One region of the Mitsuaria sp. 7 genome, then DNA from elsewhere that is predicted to be linked to it. Evidence: riboswitches for the same ligand, from Rfam matches in the RefSeq annotation. Region 1 holds a riboswitch; the other holds the start of a gene.
What was found. Region 1 has a riboswitch for S-adenosylhomocysteine ahead of metH (methionine synthase). Riboswitches for the same ligand answer to the same signal wherever they lie in the genome.

Region 2: it holds a riboswitch for S-adenosylhomocysteine, as region 1 does, so the genes downstream of both, ahcY (adenosylhomocysteinase) here and metH (methionine synthase) in region 1, are expected to answer to the same signal.

The regions. Positions count from the first base shown of each region.
Region 1 covers NZ_CP011514.1:4,830,934-4,836,755, reverse strand. Annotated here, with positions in the region: gene ABE85_RS21265 (homocysteine S-methyltransferase family protein) at 1-29, shown strand, start outside; gene ABE85_RS21260 (hypothetical protein) at 33-1,238, opposite strand; S-adenosyl-L-homocysteine riboswitch at 1,417-1,521, shown strand; gene metH (methionine synthase) at 1,604-4,372, shown strand; gene ABE85_RS21250 (glycine zipper 2TM domain-containing protein) at 4,530-5,195, shown strand; gene ABE85_RS21245 (YifB family Mg chelatase-like AAA ATPase) at 5,287-5,822, opposite strand, start outside.
Region 2 covers NZ_CP011514.1:4,495,534-4,501,355, reverse strand. Annotated here, with positions in the region: gene pepQ (Xaa-Pro dipeptidase) at 1-151, shown strand, start outside; gene ABE85_RS19705 (OmpW family protein) at 172-813, opposite strand; gene metF (methylenetetrahydrofolate reductase [NAD(P)H]) at 943-1,782, opposite strand; gene ABE85_RS19695 (TlyA family RNA methyltransferase) at 1,779-2,510, opposite strand; gene ahcY (adenosylhomocysteinase) at 2,533-3,966, opposite strand; S-adenosyl-L-homocysteine riboswitch at 4,069-4,167, opposite strand; gene ABE85_RS19685 (HAD-IIB family hydrolase) at 4,238-5,029, shown strand; gene ABE85_RS19680 (hypothetical protein) at 4,957-5,439, opposite strand; gene ABE85_RS19675 (oxidoreductase-like domain-containing protein) at 5,676-5,822, opposite strand, start outside.

The DNA.
Region 1 (5,822 bases):
TCAGCGGGCTGGTCGCCGAAGAGATCTGAGCCTCAGTACAACTTCAGCATCGTGTCCATGTTGATCCGCAGGCGGATCTCATGCGGCGCGAGGCTGGCCGTGATGGCCTGCGCCTGCAGCCGCGTGTCGCGCAGCACCGGCGAGGTCAGCGGCGTGCCGCTGCGACCGAGCAGCGAGGCCACCAGCGGCGCGTTGGCGCTGTGGCCGCGCTTGAGCACCATGCCCTCCTCGCCGTTGGCGAGCCTGACGAGCGAGCCCGGCGGATAGAGCCCGATCGCCTTGATGAGCGCGGCGCCGGCTTCGTCCGGTTGCTGGAGTTCGTCGAGGTAGACCGCCCTCGCCGCCTGCGCCGCGGACAGCGGCCGGCGGCTGCGCCGCGGGCTCAGGCGCGCGCCGTAGACGTCGGCGCGTCGCAGCAGTCGCGCCATCAACTCGCCGTCGGAACGGCCGGCCAGCGGCCCCGGACCGGCGTCGTGATGCAGACGCACGGCGGTCAGCCAGTCCTCGTCGTCGACGCCGATCGCCAGCAGCGTCGCCGCCGCGCGGTCGCCGTGGCCGGCGAGCTGTTCGCGCTGCGCGTCGCCGAGTGATTCCGGACGCATCGCGTGCTGGTCCTGCTGCGCGCCGCTGTCCAGGTTCATCGTCAGCGCCGCCAGGCCGAGCGTGCGGCGCCGGCCTTCGCCCCAGCCGAGCTGGCGCGTGGTCATCTCCACCAGCGCCAGCGACAGCAGCGCATGCCGCGCGCTGTACTGCAGCGGCTCCTGGCCGGCGTCGTGCACCAGCATCGCGAGCGAGGCGTCCGGCTGCTGCGTCAACCGCGCCAGCACCTTGTCCAGCAGCTCCGTCAGCCGCAGCAGGAACTCCGGCCGTCGCGGATCGCGCAGCACCTGCTGCGCATGCCATTGCAGGTCGGCCCAGATGGCGGTGTGCGCCGGCGCGGTCTGCTGCGGCATCGGCATCGGCCGCGTGGGCTTGTATTCGGCGGTCGCGTTGGCCAGCGCCGACATCGACGCGCCCTGCAGCATCATCGTGTCGAGCTTGTGGGCGAGCGCGCGCTGGTACTCGCGCGTCTCGTGCGCCTGCACGAACGGGCCGCGGGCCAGCAGGTCGCGGACCTGCGGCGTGTCGGGCAGCGCGTGCCCGGAGGCGAACAGCAGATGTCCCGCCGCGTCGCGCAGCGAGAACGTCAGCACCTGTCCCACGCGCAGGCTGTTTGGTGGCAGTTGGACCAGATCCACGGTGCCTTCCCTTCGACGTGTCGTCGTCTTGTCGTTGTTGTGTCGTTGCCGCGGCGAGGATAGGGGCGCCCGAGGCCGCGCAAGGCAATACGGCACGAACAAACCAGGGCCGGATCGGTAGAATGCACGCTGTTCCCGCTCCCAGCAAGGCCGCACCCGCGCCCCTGCGGCGGCGGTGGTTTCCGAGGAGCGTTGCGACAGGTCCCGTCACCCGGGTGCCCGCCAGGCTCGGAACGGCGGTGTCGGACTCCCGGACACCGCCTCACAACGGCGCTCACCGACCCGCGTTCCGCGGGGTTGCGGTGAGTTGCGCGGCCCCGTCTTTCGTCTCAGCTCACGTCCAGCTCAGAAAAAGCGCCGCTGCCATGTCCGCCACGAATCCCGCCTCCGACAGTTCCGCATCGCCCGCCGCGCAGGTCGCCGTTCCGCCGATGAAACTCGCCGGCCTGGAGCCTGTGAACATCGGCGCCGGCACGCTCTTCGTGAACATCGGCGAACGCACCAATGTGACGGGGTCGAAGGCCTTCGCGCGGCTGATCCTGAACGGCGAGTTCGAGGCCGCGCTGGGCGTCGCCCGCCAGCAGGTCGAGAACGGCGCGCAGGTCATCGACATCAACATGGACGAGGCCATGCTCGACAGCAAGGCCGCGATGGTGCGCTTCCTCAACCTGATCGCCTCGGAGCCCGAGATCGCCCGCGTGCCGATCATGATCGACTCGTCCAAGTGGGAGGTGATCGAGGCCGGCCTGAAATGCATCCAGGGCAAGGGCATCGTCAACTCGATCTCGCTGAAGGAAGGCGAGACGGAGTTCCGCCGCCAGGCCAAGCTGATCCGCCGCTACGGCGCGGCCGCGGTGGTGATGGCCTTCGACGAGACCGGTCAGGCCGACACCTACCGGCGCAAGACCGAGATCTGCACCCGCGCCTATCGCATGCTGGTCGACGAGATCGGATTCCCGCCCGAGGACATCATCTTCGACCCCAACATCTTCGCGATCGCCACCGGCATCGAGGAGCACAACAACTACGCCGTCGACTTCATCGAGGCCACGCGCTGGATCAAGCAGAACCTGCCCGGCGCGAAGGTCAGCGGCGGCGTGTCCAACGTGTCGTTCAGCTTCCGCGGCAACGAGCCGGTGCGCGAGGCCATCCACACGGTCTTCCTGTACCACGCGATCCAGGCCGGCATGGACATGGGCATCGTCAACGCCGGCATGGTCGGCGTCTACGACGAGATCCCCGCCGACCTGCGCGAGCGCGTCGAGGACGTGGTGCTGAACCGCCGCGAGGATTCGACCGAGCGGCTGCTGGAGGTGGCCGAGACGGTCAAGGGCGCCGCCAAGGACGACAGCGCCAAGCTGGCCTGGCGCGCGGGCGACGTCGGCGCGCGGCTGTCGCATGCGCTGATCCACGGCATCACCGATTTCATCGTCGAGGACACCGAGGAAGCCTGGCAGGGCATCCTCGCCCAGGGCGGCCGACCGCTGCACGTGATCGAAGGCCCGCTGATGGCCGGCATGAACGTCGTGGGCGACCTGTTCGGCGCGGGCAAGATGTTCCTGCCGCAGGTGGTGAAGAGCGCGCGCGTGATGAAGTCCGCCGTCGCGCACCTGGTGCCCTACATCGAGGAAGAGAAACGCCTGATGGCCGCCGCCGGCGAGGACGTGCGCTCCAAGGGCAAGATCGTCATCGCCACGGTGAAGGGCGACGTGCACGACATCGGCAAGAACATCGTGACGGTGGTCCTGCAGTGCAACAACTTCGAGGTCGTCAACATGGGCGTGATGGTCCCGTGCCAGGACATCCTCGCGAAGGCCAAGGTCGAGGGCGCGGACATCATCGGCCTGTCGGGCCTGATCACGCCCAGTCTCGAGGAGATGCAGTACGTCGCCGCCGAGATGCAGCGCGACGACTACTTCCGCATGAAGAAGATCCCGCTGCTGATCGGCGGCGCGACGACCAGCCGCGTGCACACGGCCGTGAAGATCTCGCCGCACTACGAAGGACCGGTGGTCTACGTGCCGGATGCGTCGCGCTCGGTGGGCGTCTGTTCGGAACTGCTGTCGGACGAACGCGCGACGCGCTTCATCGACGAGCTGAAGTCCGACTACGAGAAGGTCCGCGAGCTGCACGCCAACAAGAAGCAGACGCCGATGGTGACGCTGGCGCAGGCCCGCGCCAACAAGCACCGCGCCGACTTCACGACCTACACGCCGGCGGTGCCGCGCTTCATCGGCCGGCGCCAGTTCCGCAACTACGACCTGGCCGAGCTCGCGCAGTGCATCGACTGGGGGCCGTTCTTCCAGACCTGGGACCTGGCGGGGCCGTTCCCGGCGATCCTCAAGGACGAGGTCGTCGGCGCCGAGGCGCAGCGCGTGTTCAGCGACGGCAAGCGCATGCTGCAGCGGCTGATCGAAGGCCGCTGGCTGACCGCCAGCGGCGTGATGGGCCTGTACCCCGCCGCGCAGGTCAACGACGACGACATCGAGATCTACAGCGACGAGTCGCGCACCGAGGTGCTGATGACCTGGCGCGGGCTGCGCATGCAGTCCGAGCGGCCGGTCGTCGACGGCGTGCGCCGGCCCAACCGCTCGCTGGCGGACTTCGTCGCGCCCAAGGGCACGGTGCCGGACTACATCGGGCTGTTCGCGGTCACCGCCGGCCTGGGCGTGGACAAGAAGGAGCAGCAGTTCGTCGACGATCTGGACGACTACTCCGCGATCATGCTGAAGGCGCTGGCGGACCGGCTGGCGGAGGCCTTCGCCGAGCGGCTGCACCAGCGCGTGCGGCTGGACCTCTGGGGCTACGCGGCCGACGAGACGCTCAGCAACGAGGAACTCATCAAGGAGTCCTACCGCGGCATCCGTCCGGCGCCGGGGTATCCGGCCTGCCCGGATCACCTGGTCAAGCGGGACATGTTCCGCGTGCTGCAGGCCGAGGACATCGGCATGGCGCTCACCGAGGGGATGGCGATGACGCCGGCGGCCAGCGTCAGCGGCTTCTACCTGGCGCATCCGGAGGCGGCCTACTTCAACGTGGGACGCATCGGGGACGACCAGGTGTCGGACTGGGCGGCGCGCATGGCGCTCGACCATCAGGACGCCCAGCGGGCCCTCGCGCCGCTGCTCGGCTGAGGCGCCGACGCAACGAAAACCGCATCACGCGGCCTTGTCTTACAGGCGGCGTTTCACCCCTTTACAAACGGGACAGTTTTCGGCCCCCGCGACTTGTAACAGCGTGGCATTCTTCGCCCATCCCCCGTTGCTAGGGGAAAACCATAAGAGGTGAATCATGGCGTTGAATACCAATCAGAAGATCGCGGCTGGGGCCGTGGGAGCGACCGTGCTGGTCGTGGCGGCCTTCTTCGCGGGGCGCCAGGCGGCGCCGTCCCTGCCCGACTCGCCGGTCGCGACGACCGAGCAGCAGGGCAACATCGTCGACCGCAACGGCGCCAACGCCGCGGACGAATCCCGGGCGGCGCGCCGCTCCGGCGATGAGGCGGTCCAGCGTCCGGCCAACGACTCGCGCCGCGTGGCGCAGCAGCAGGCCCCGCGCGACGGCGGCTCGACCGGTTATGCGGACAACAACGGTTCGTCCGGTTCGGCGCAGTCCGAGTCCCGCATCTGCTCGTCCTGCGCGACGGTGCTCTCGGTCCGCACCGAGGCGCGTGAAGGCCAGGGCACCGGCATCGGCGTCGTCGGCGGCGCGGTGGTCGGCGGCCTGCTGGGCAGCGCGGTCGGCGGCGGAACGGGCAAGAAGATCGCCACCGTGGGCGGCGCGGTCGCGGGCGGCTACGCCGGCAACGAGATCGAGAAGCGCCAGCGCAGCACCACCGTGTGGGTGGTCAAGATGCGCAATGCCGACCAGAGCAACCGCACGATGACCTTCAGCCACGACCCGGGCGTGCAGAACGGCGACGTGGTGCGCGTGAACGACGGTCAGCTGGTCCGCCAGTAAACGCTGCGCGGTTTCGCGCCAGCTCATCGACAACGCCGGCGATGCCGGCGTTGTCGTTTCTGGACGGAAGCAGGGGGTCCGGCGCGAGGGGTCAGTCGTTGCGGCCCGGCAGCGCCCGGCGCCACTGGATCGCTTCCGAGACATGCAACGCGGTGATCGTGTCGCTGTCCGCCAGATCAGCGACGGTGCGCGCGATGCGCAGCACCCGGTGGAAGCTGCGAGCGGACCAGGCCAGCCGGGCCGCCGCGCGATGCAGCATCGACTCGCCCTCCGGCGACATGCCCAGATGACCGTCGAGCTGCCCGGCGGCCAGCATCGCGTTGGAGCAACCCTGGCGCCGCACCGCGCGGTCACGTGCCGCGGCGACGCGGGTGGCGACGGTGACACTGGTCTCGCCGTCGGCGGCCGCCGACAGGATGGTCGGGGACAGCACCGGCACTTCCACGGTCAGGTCGATGCGATCGAGCAGCGGGCCTGACAGCCGGTTCTGATAACGCGTGACCTGGTCCGGTGAACATCGGCAGGCCTTGGTCGGATTGCCGAGGTGCCCGCAGGGGCAGGGGTTCATCGCCGCGACCAGCTGGAAGCGCGCCGGGAACTCGGCTTGATGCGCCGAGCGCGAAATGT
Region 2 (5,822 bases), 340 kb from region 1:
GCGCGCGACGCCCGCGGCGGCCAACGTGGACTGGGCGCTGGTGAAGCACCTGAGCGCCTTCGGCGGTGTCCGCATCGAGGACGACGTCGCCTGCCGCGAGACGGGCGCGCCGGAGAACCTGACGCGGGATGCGTTCGCGGCGTTGATCTGAGTTGATCTGAGCCGGGCTGATCAGAACCGGTAGCCCACCCCCACGCCCACCAGCAGCGGATCGATCTTGAACTTCCCGACGCTCGTTCCCTTGGAGCGGACCTCGGTGTCCATCTGGATCTTCTTTACGTCGACGTTGATCGACCACTGCCGGTTGAGCATCACATCGAAGCCGGCCTGTGCGGCCAAGCCGAGGCTGTGCTTCTTGATGGTCGGTTCCAGCGCCGCCTGTACCGCTGGATCGAAGTGCACGCCCGAGAAGCTCGTGTAGTTCAGCCCCGCGCCGACGTACGGGCGGAAGCTGCCTTCCGGATTGAAGTGGTACTGCAGCGTCAGCGTCGGCGGCAGGTGCTTCACCGAGCCGATGCGCGTGCCGTTGCTGTAGAGCGTGTGGCGCTGCGGCACCGTCAGGATCAGTTCGGCGGCCCAGTTCGGCGCGAGGAAGTAGCTGAAGTCGAACTCGGGGATCGTCTTGCGGCTCAGCGACAGACCCAGGCCGGTCCTGTCCTTGTCCGCCGGGTCGATGTTCACCGCGCGGGCGCGGACCACCCAGGGGCTGTTCTGCGCGTGGGCCGATGGCGCCATCGCGGTGGCCAGCGCGGCGAGCGCGACACCGACGGCGATCGAGGGTCGGAAGAAGGCGGGGTTGCGGGTGCGGGACATGCGGTCACTCCTGGTCGATGGGATGACCGGGATTGAACGCGTGCCGCGCTCCGGGAACCTTGACCGTTCACAAGGAACGGCGGTGAACTCGGGCGGTTCCTGGTGATGGCGCGGAGCGCTTGCGCCTTGTCAAACTTTGGCCGCGAGGCCGAGGCGTTCGCACAACGCCAGCGTGAGCGCGCTCTGGTTGAGCGAGTAGAAGTGCAGCCCCGGCACGCCGCCGGCGATCAGCCGCTCGCACAGCCGCGTGACGACGTCCAGGCCGAAAGCGCGCACCGACGCGGCGTCGTCCATGTAGCCTTCCATCTTCAGCGCGACCCAGCGCGGGATCTCGATGCCGTCGCGCTGCGCGAACTGCGCGATGCGCGCGAAGTTGTTGATCGGCATGATGCCCGGCACGATCGGCACCTCCACGCCCATCGCCCGCGTCGCGTCGACGAAATGGAAGTAGGCATCGGGGTTGTAGAAGAACTGCGTGATCGCGCCGCTGGCGCCGGCGCGCACCTTGTCGGCGAAGAACTGCAGGTCGCGCGCCGCGTAGCGCTGCTGCGGGTGGTACTCGGGATAGGCGGCGACCTCGATGTCCCAGTCCGCGCCTTGCGTCTCGCGGATGAAGCGCACCAGCTCGGCCGCGTAGCGGAACTCGCCCGCCGTCGCCGTGCCGCTGGGCAGGTCGCCGCGCAGCGCGACGACGCGCCGGATGTTCTGGTCGCGGTAGGTCGCCAGGATCTCGGCGATGTTCTCGCGCGTCGAGCCCACGCAGGACAGGTGAGGCGCCGCATCGAAGCCCGATGAGGCGATGTCGGCGACGGTCGACAGCGTCTTCTCGCGCGTCGAGCCGCCCGCGCCGTAGGTGACGCTGAAGTACTGCGGATTCACCGCGCGCAGCTCCTGCACGACGGTCTTCAGCTTCTCGGTGCCGACGGGTGTGTTGGGCGGAAAGAATTCGATGCTGACGGGCGTCGTCATGGTTTCTGAACCCAGATGAAGAATTCGGTGTTGCCGTCGCCGCCGGTCACGGGGCTTTCGAACCAGCCCTTGACGACGAGGTCGCGCTTCTCGGCGGCCGCCAGGGCCTGCTCCTTGAGCACGACGTATTGCGACTTGTCCTTGACGATGCCGTTCTTGTTCAAGGCCTTCGGCCCCAGCTCGTACTGCGGCTTGATCAGCAGCAGCGCCTGGCCTTGCGGCTTGAGCCAGCCGACCACGTGCTTGAGCGTGCCGATCATCGAGATGAAGCTCAGGTCGCCCACGACCAGATCGAAGGGTTCCGCGGGGACGTAGTCCTTCACGTGCATGCCTTCATGGGCGGTCACGCGCGGATCCGCCTTCAAGGTCTCATGCAGCTGGCTGTGGCCGACATCGATGCCGGTCACGTGCGTCGCACCCGCCTTGAGCAGCACGTCGGTGAACCCGCCCGCGCTCTGGCCCATGTCCAGCGCCGTGAGGCCCGCCACCGACAAGCCGACCTTGGCCAGCGCACCTTCGAGCTTGAGCCCGCCGCGCGAGACGTAACGCAGCTCGGCGTCGTCCGTCACGCGCAGGGGCGTTGTCTCGGTCAGGTCCTCGCCGCACTTGCGCACGACGGTCCAGCCCTTGGGGCCTTCCCACTCGACCGCACGCGCGTCGATCAGCCGCTGGGCAGCCGAGCGCGTGGGCGCCAGGCCGAGGGAGAGAAGCAGCTGGTCAGCACGCATGGTCGGGTCTCGGGTCAGTCAATCAATAACGGTAGGTATCGGGCTTGTACGGGCCCGACTTCGACACGCCGATATAGGCGGCCTGCTCGTCCGTCAGCTCGCTCAGCTGCGCGTTCAGCGTCTTCAGCTGCAGGCGGGCGACGTGCTCGTCCAGGTGCTTGGGCAGCACGTAGACCTGGCCGACGGCGTAGGCGTCCTTGTGCGCGAACAGCTCGATCTGCGCGATCGTCTGGTTGGCGAAGCTGGACGACATCACGTAGCTCGGGTGGCCCGTGCCGCAGCCCAGGTTCACCAGACGGCCCTTGGCCAGCAGGATGATGCGCTTGCCGTCGGGGAAGATCACGTGGTCGACCTGCGGCTTGATCTCTTCCCACTCGTACTTCTCGATCGAGGCGATGTCGATCTCGTTGTCGAAGTGGCCGATGTTGCAGACGATGGCGTTGTGCTTCATCGCGGCCATGTGCTCATGGCGGATCACGCCCTTGTTGCCGGTCGTGGTGACGAAGATGTCGGCCTTGTCGGCGGCGTATTCCATCGTCACGACGCGGAAGCCTTCCATCGCGGCCTGCAGTGCGCAGATCGGGTCGATCTCGGTGACCCACACTTGCGCCGACAGCGCGCGCATGGCCTGCGCCGAGCCCTTGCCCACGTCGCCGTAGCCGGCGATCACGGCGATCTTGCCGGCGATCATCACGTCGGTGGCGCGCTTGATGCCGTCCACCAGCGACTCGCGGCAGCCGTACAGGTTGTCGAACTTGCTCTTGGTGACCGAGTCGTTGACGTTGATCGCGCGGAACAGCAGCGTGCCCTTGGCCGACATTTCCTTCAGGCGGTGCACGCCCGTGGTCGTCTCTTCCGTGACGCCGATGATCTCGGCGCTCTTGCGGGTGTACCAGGTGGCGTCCTCGGCGACCTTCTTCTTGATCGCGGCGAACAGGATGCGCTCTTCCTCGCTGCCCGGGTTGGCCAGCACGGACAGGTCCTTCTCGGCCTTCTGGCCCAGGTGCATCAGCAGCGTCGCGTCGCCGCCGTCGTCCAGGATCATGTTGGGGCCTTCGCCCGCGGTGTCCTTGGCGCCGAAGTCGAAGATGCGGTGGGTGTAGTCCCAGTAGTCTTCCAGCGTCTCGCCCTTGTAGGCGAACACCGGGGTGCCGACGGCGACCAGCGCGGCGGCGGCGTGGTCCTGCGTCGAGAAGATGTTGCACGAGGCCCAGCGCACTTCGGCGCCCAGCGCCTGCAGCGTCTCGACCAGCACGGCCGTCTGGATGGTCATGTGCAGCGAGCCGGTGATGCGCGCGCCCTTGAGCGGCTGCGCGGCGGCGTATTCCTCGCGGATGGCCATGAGCGCGGGCATCTCGCTCTCGGCGATCTTGATCTCCTTGCGGCCCCAGTCGGCCAGCGACAGGTCTTTGATCAGGTACTGGTCTTGGGCCAGCGGCTTCAGTTGGGCGTTCATGCGGACTCCTGCGAAGAAGGGCCGTCGACACCAACGATCAGGGGGCGGGGAGATGCGGAGAGGGCGTTTGCCGCTCGGTCCTCACCCGGCCTGCGAAGGGTCGACGGGTGAGCGCGGTTGCCATTGCCGCGGACGTGTCGCCGCGCGGCGGTTCCGAGCCTGGCCTCGATGGGATGGGAGGTCGCAACGCTCCTCGGAACAGGGCGCGATTGTAGTCAAGTTCAGCCGGCGCTCGATGACAGCGTTGTGGCCGGGGCCACAATCGCCCCCCATGCGAACGATCCCCCCGCTCAGCGACTGCCCCCGCGCGGCCTGGCTCCCCCTGCGCGGGGTGCTGACGGACATCGACGACACGCTGACGGCGGAGGGCGCCATCGCGCCCGCCGCGCTGGAGGCGCTGCAGCGGCTGCAGGCGGCCGGCGTACCGGTCATCGCGATCACGGGACGGCCCGCCGGTTGGAGCGAGCCCTTCGCCATGGCGTGGCCGGTCCGGGGGATCGTGGCGGAAAACGGCGGGGTATTGCTGCACCGCGAGGGAGGCGGGCTCGCCACCGAGTTCGCCCAGGACGACGACACGCGTCTGGCGAATTTCGCGCGACTCCAGGCCTGCGCGCGCGACATCGTCGCGACCGTGCCCGGCGCCATGCTCGCGCGCGACAGCGCCGGCCGGTTGACCGACATCGCCGTCGACCACAGCGAGTTCACGACGCTGGACGACGACGCGATCGCCGCGGTCTGCGACCGCATGCGCGCGCACGGGCTGGTGGCGACGGTCAGCTCGATCCACGTGAACGGCTGGATCGGCGATCACAGCAAGTGGACCGCCGCGCAGTGGGCGGTGAAGCGGCTGACGGGCCTGGACTTCGATCCGGTCGAGTGGGTGTATGTCGGCGACTCGACGAACGATCAGCTGATGTTCGAGCGCATGCCGCTCTCGGTGGGGGTGGCCAACATCGCGCGTTTCCTGCCGATGCTGGATCACCCGCCCGCCTACGTCACCGCGACCGAGCGCGGCGACGGCTTCGCGGAAGTGGCCCGGGCGCTGCTGCTGGCGCGGGGGTAGCTCGGCTCGTCGACGACCGGGCGGTGGGGGCGCGGCTGGCGTCCCTCGACCGGATCCCACGCATGACGGCCGACCAGCGCCGAGACGCCCGGCCAGTCATGCCCGCGCGGCAGCACGCGGGCCAGCGCCGCATGGCTGACCCGGCCCCCGACGGCGACCAGGCGCTCCGCCACCTCGATCCGCCGGCGACGCAGGCGCGGCAGCAGCCAGCGGTTGGTGGGACGCTCGCGCATCACGCTGGGATGGGGCATGCAGCGGTGCTCCGCCATCAGCAGATGACGCAGCAGGATCTCCAGCCCGAACGGATCGAGGCCCCGCCAATCGGTGCTCAACCGCGCCAGCGCGAAGCGCAAGTTGGCCTGCGCGTCGGAATGCGCGACATGGAAATGGTTCTGGCCGGTCATGAACATCGAGACCTCCGGAGGGCGGGATCACCGCGCCGCTGTGGCAAGTACGGCGCCTGTCCTTGATGTCGGCCAGCGGTCGAGGGTTCTGAATCGGGGGATGTCCCCGAAAACGTCACGAAAGGAAAACACTCTCCGGAGGCGGACGGGGGTGCGGACGGGGTGGTGCTTTCGCCAAAAGGAAAGGGCCGCGCGAGGCGGCCCTTCAGGTGGGGTTCGGAGAATCGTCAGGCCGTCGACGCTCAAGGCGTCCCGGGATGCCGGACCTTCCAGGCCCGCAGGGCCTGTCGGTACGCGTCCATCGCGAGATCGTGCAAGTCGAAGATGCACGGGTCGCAGCCGTTGCCGCAGCACGCATCGATGTCCGGCTGCGGCGGCGGCACGGGCAT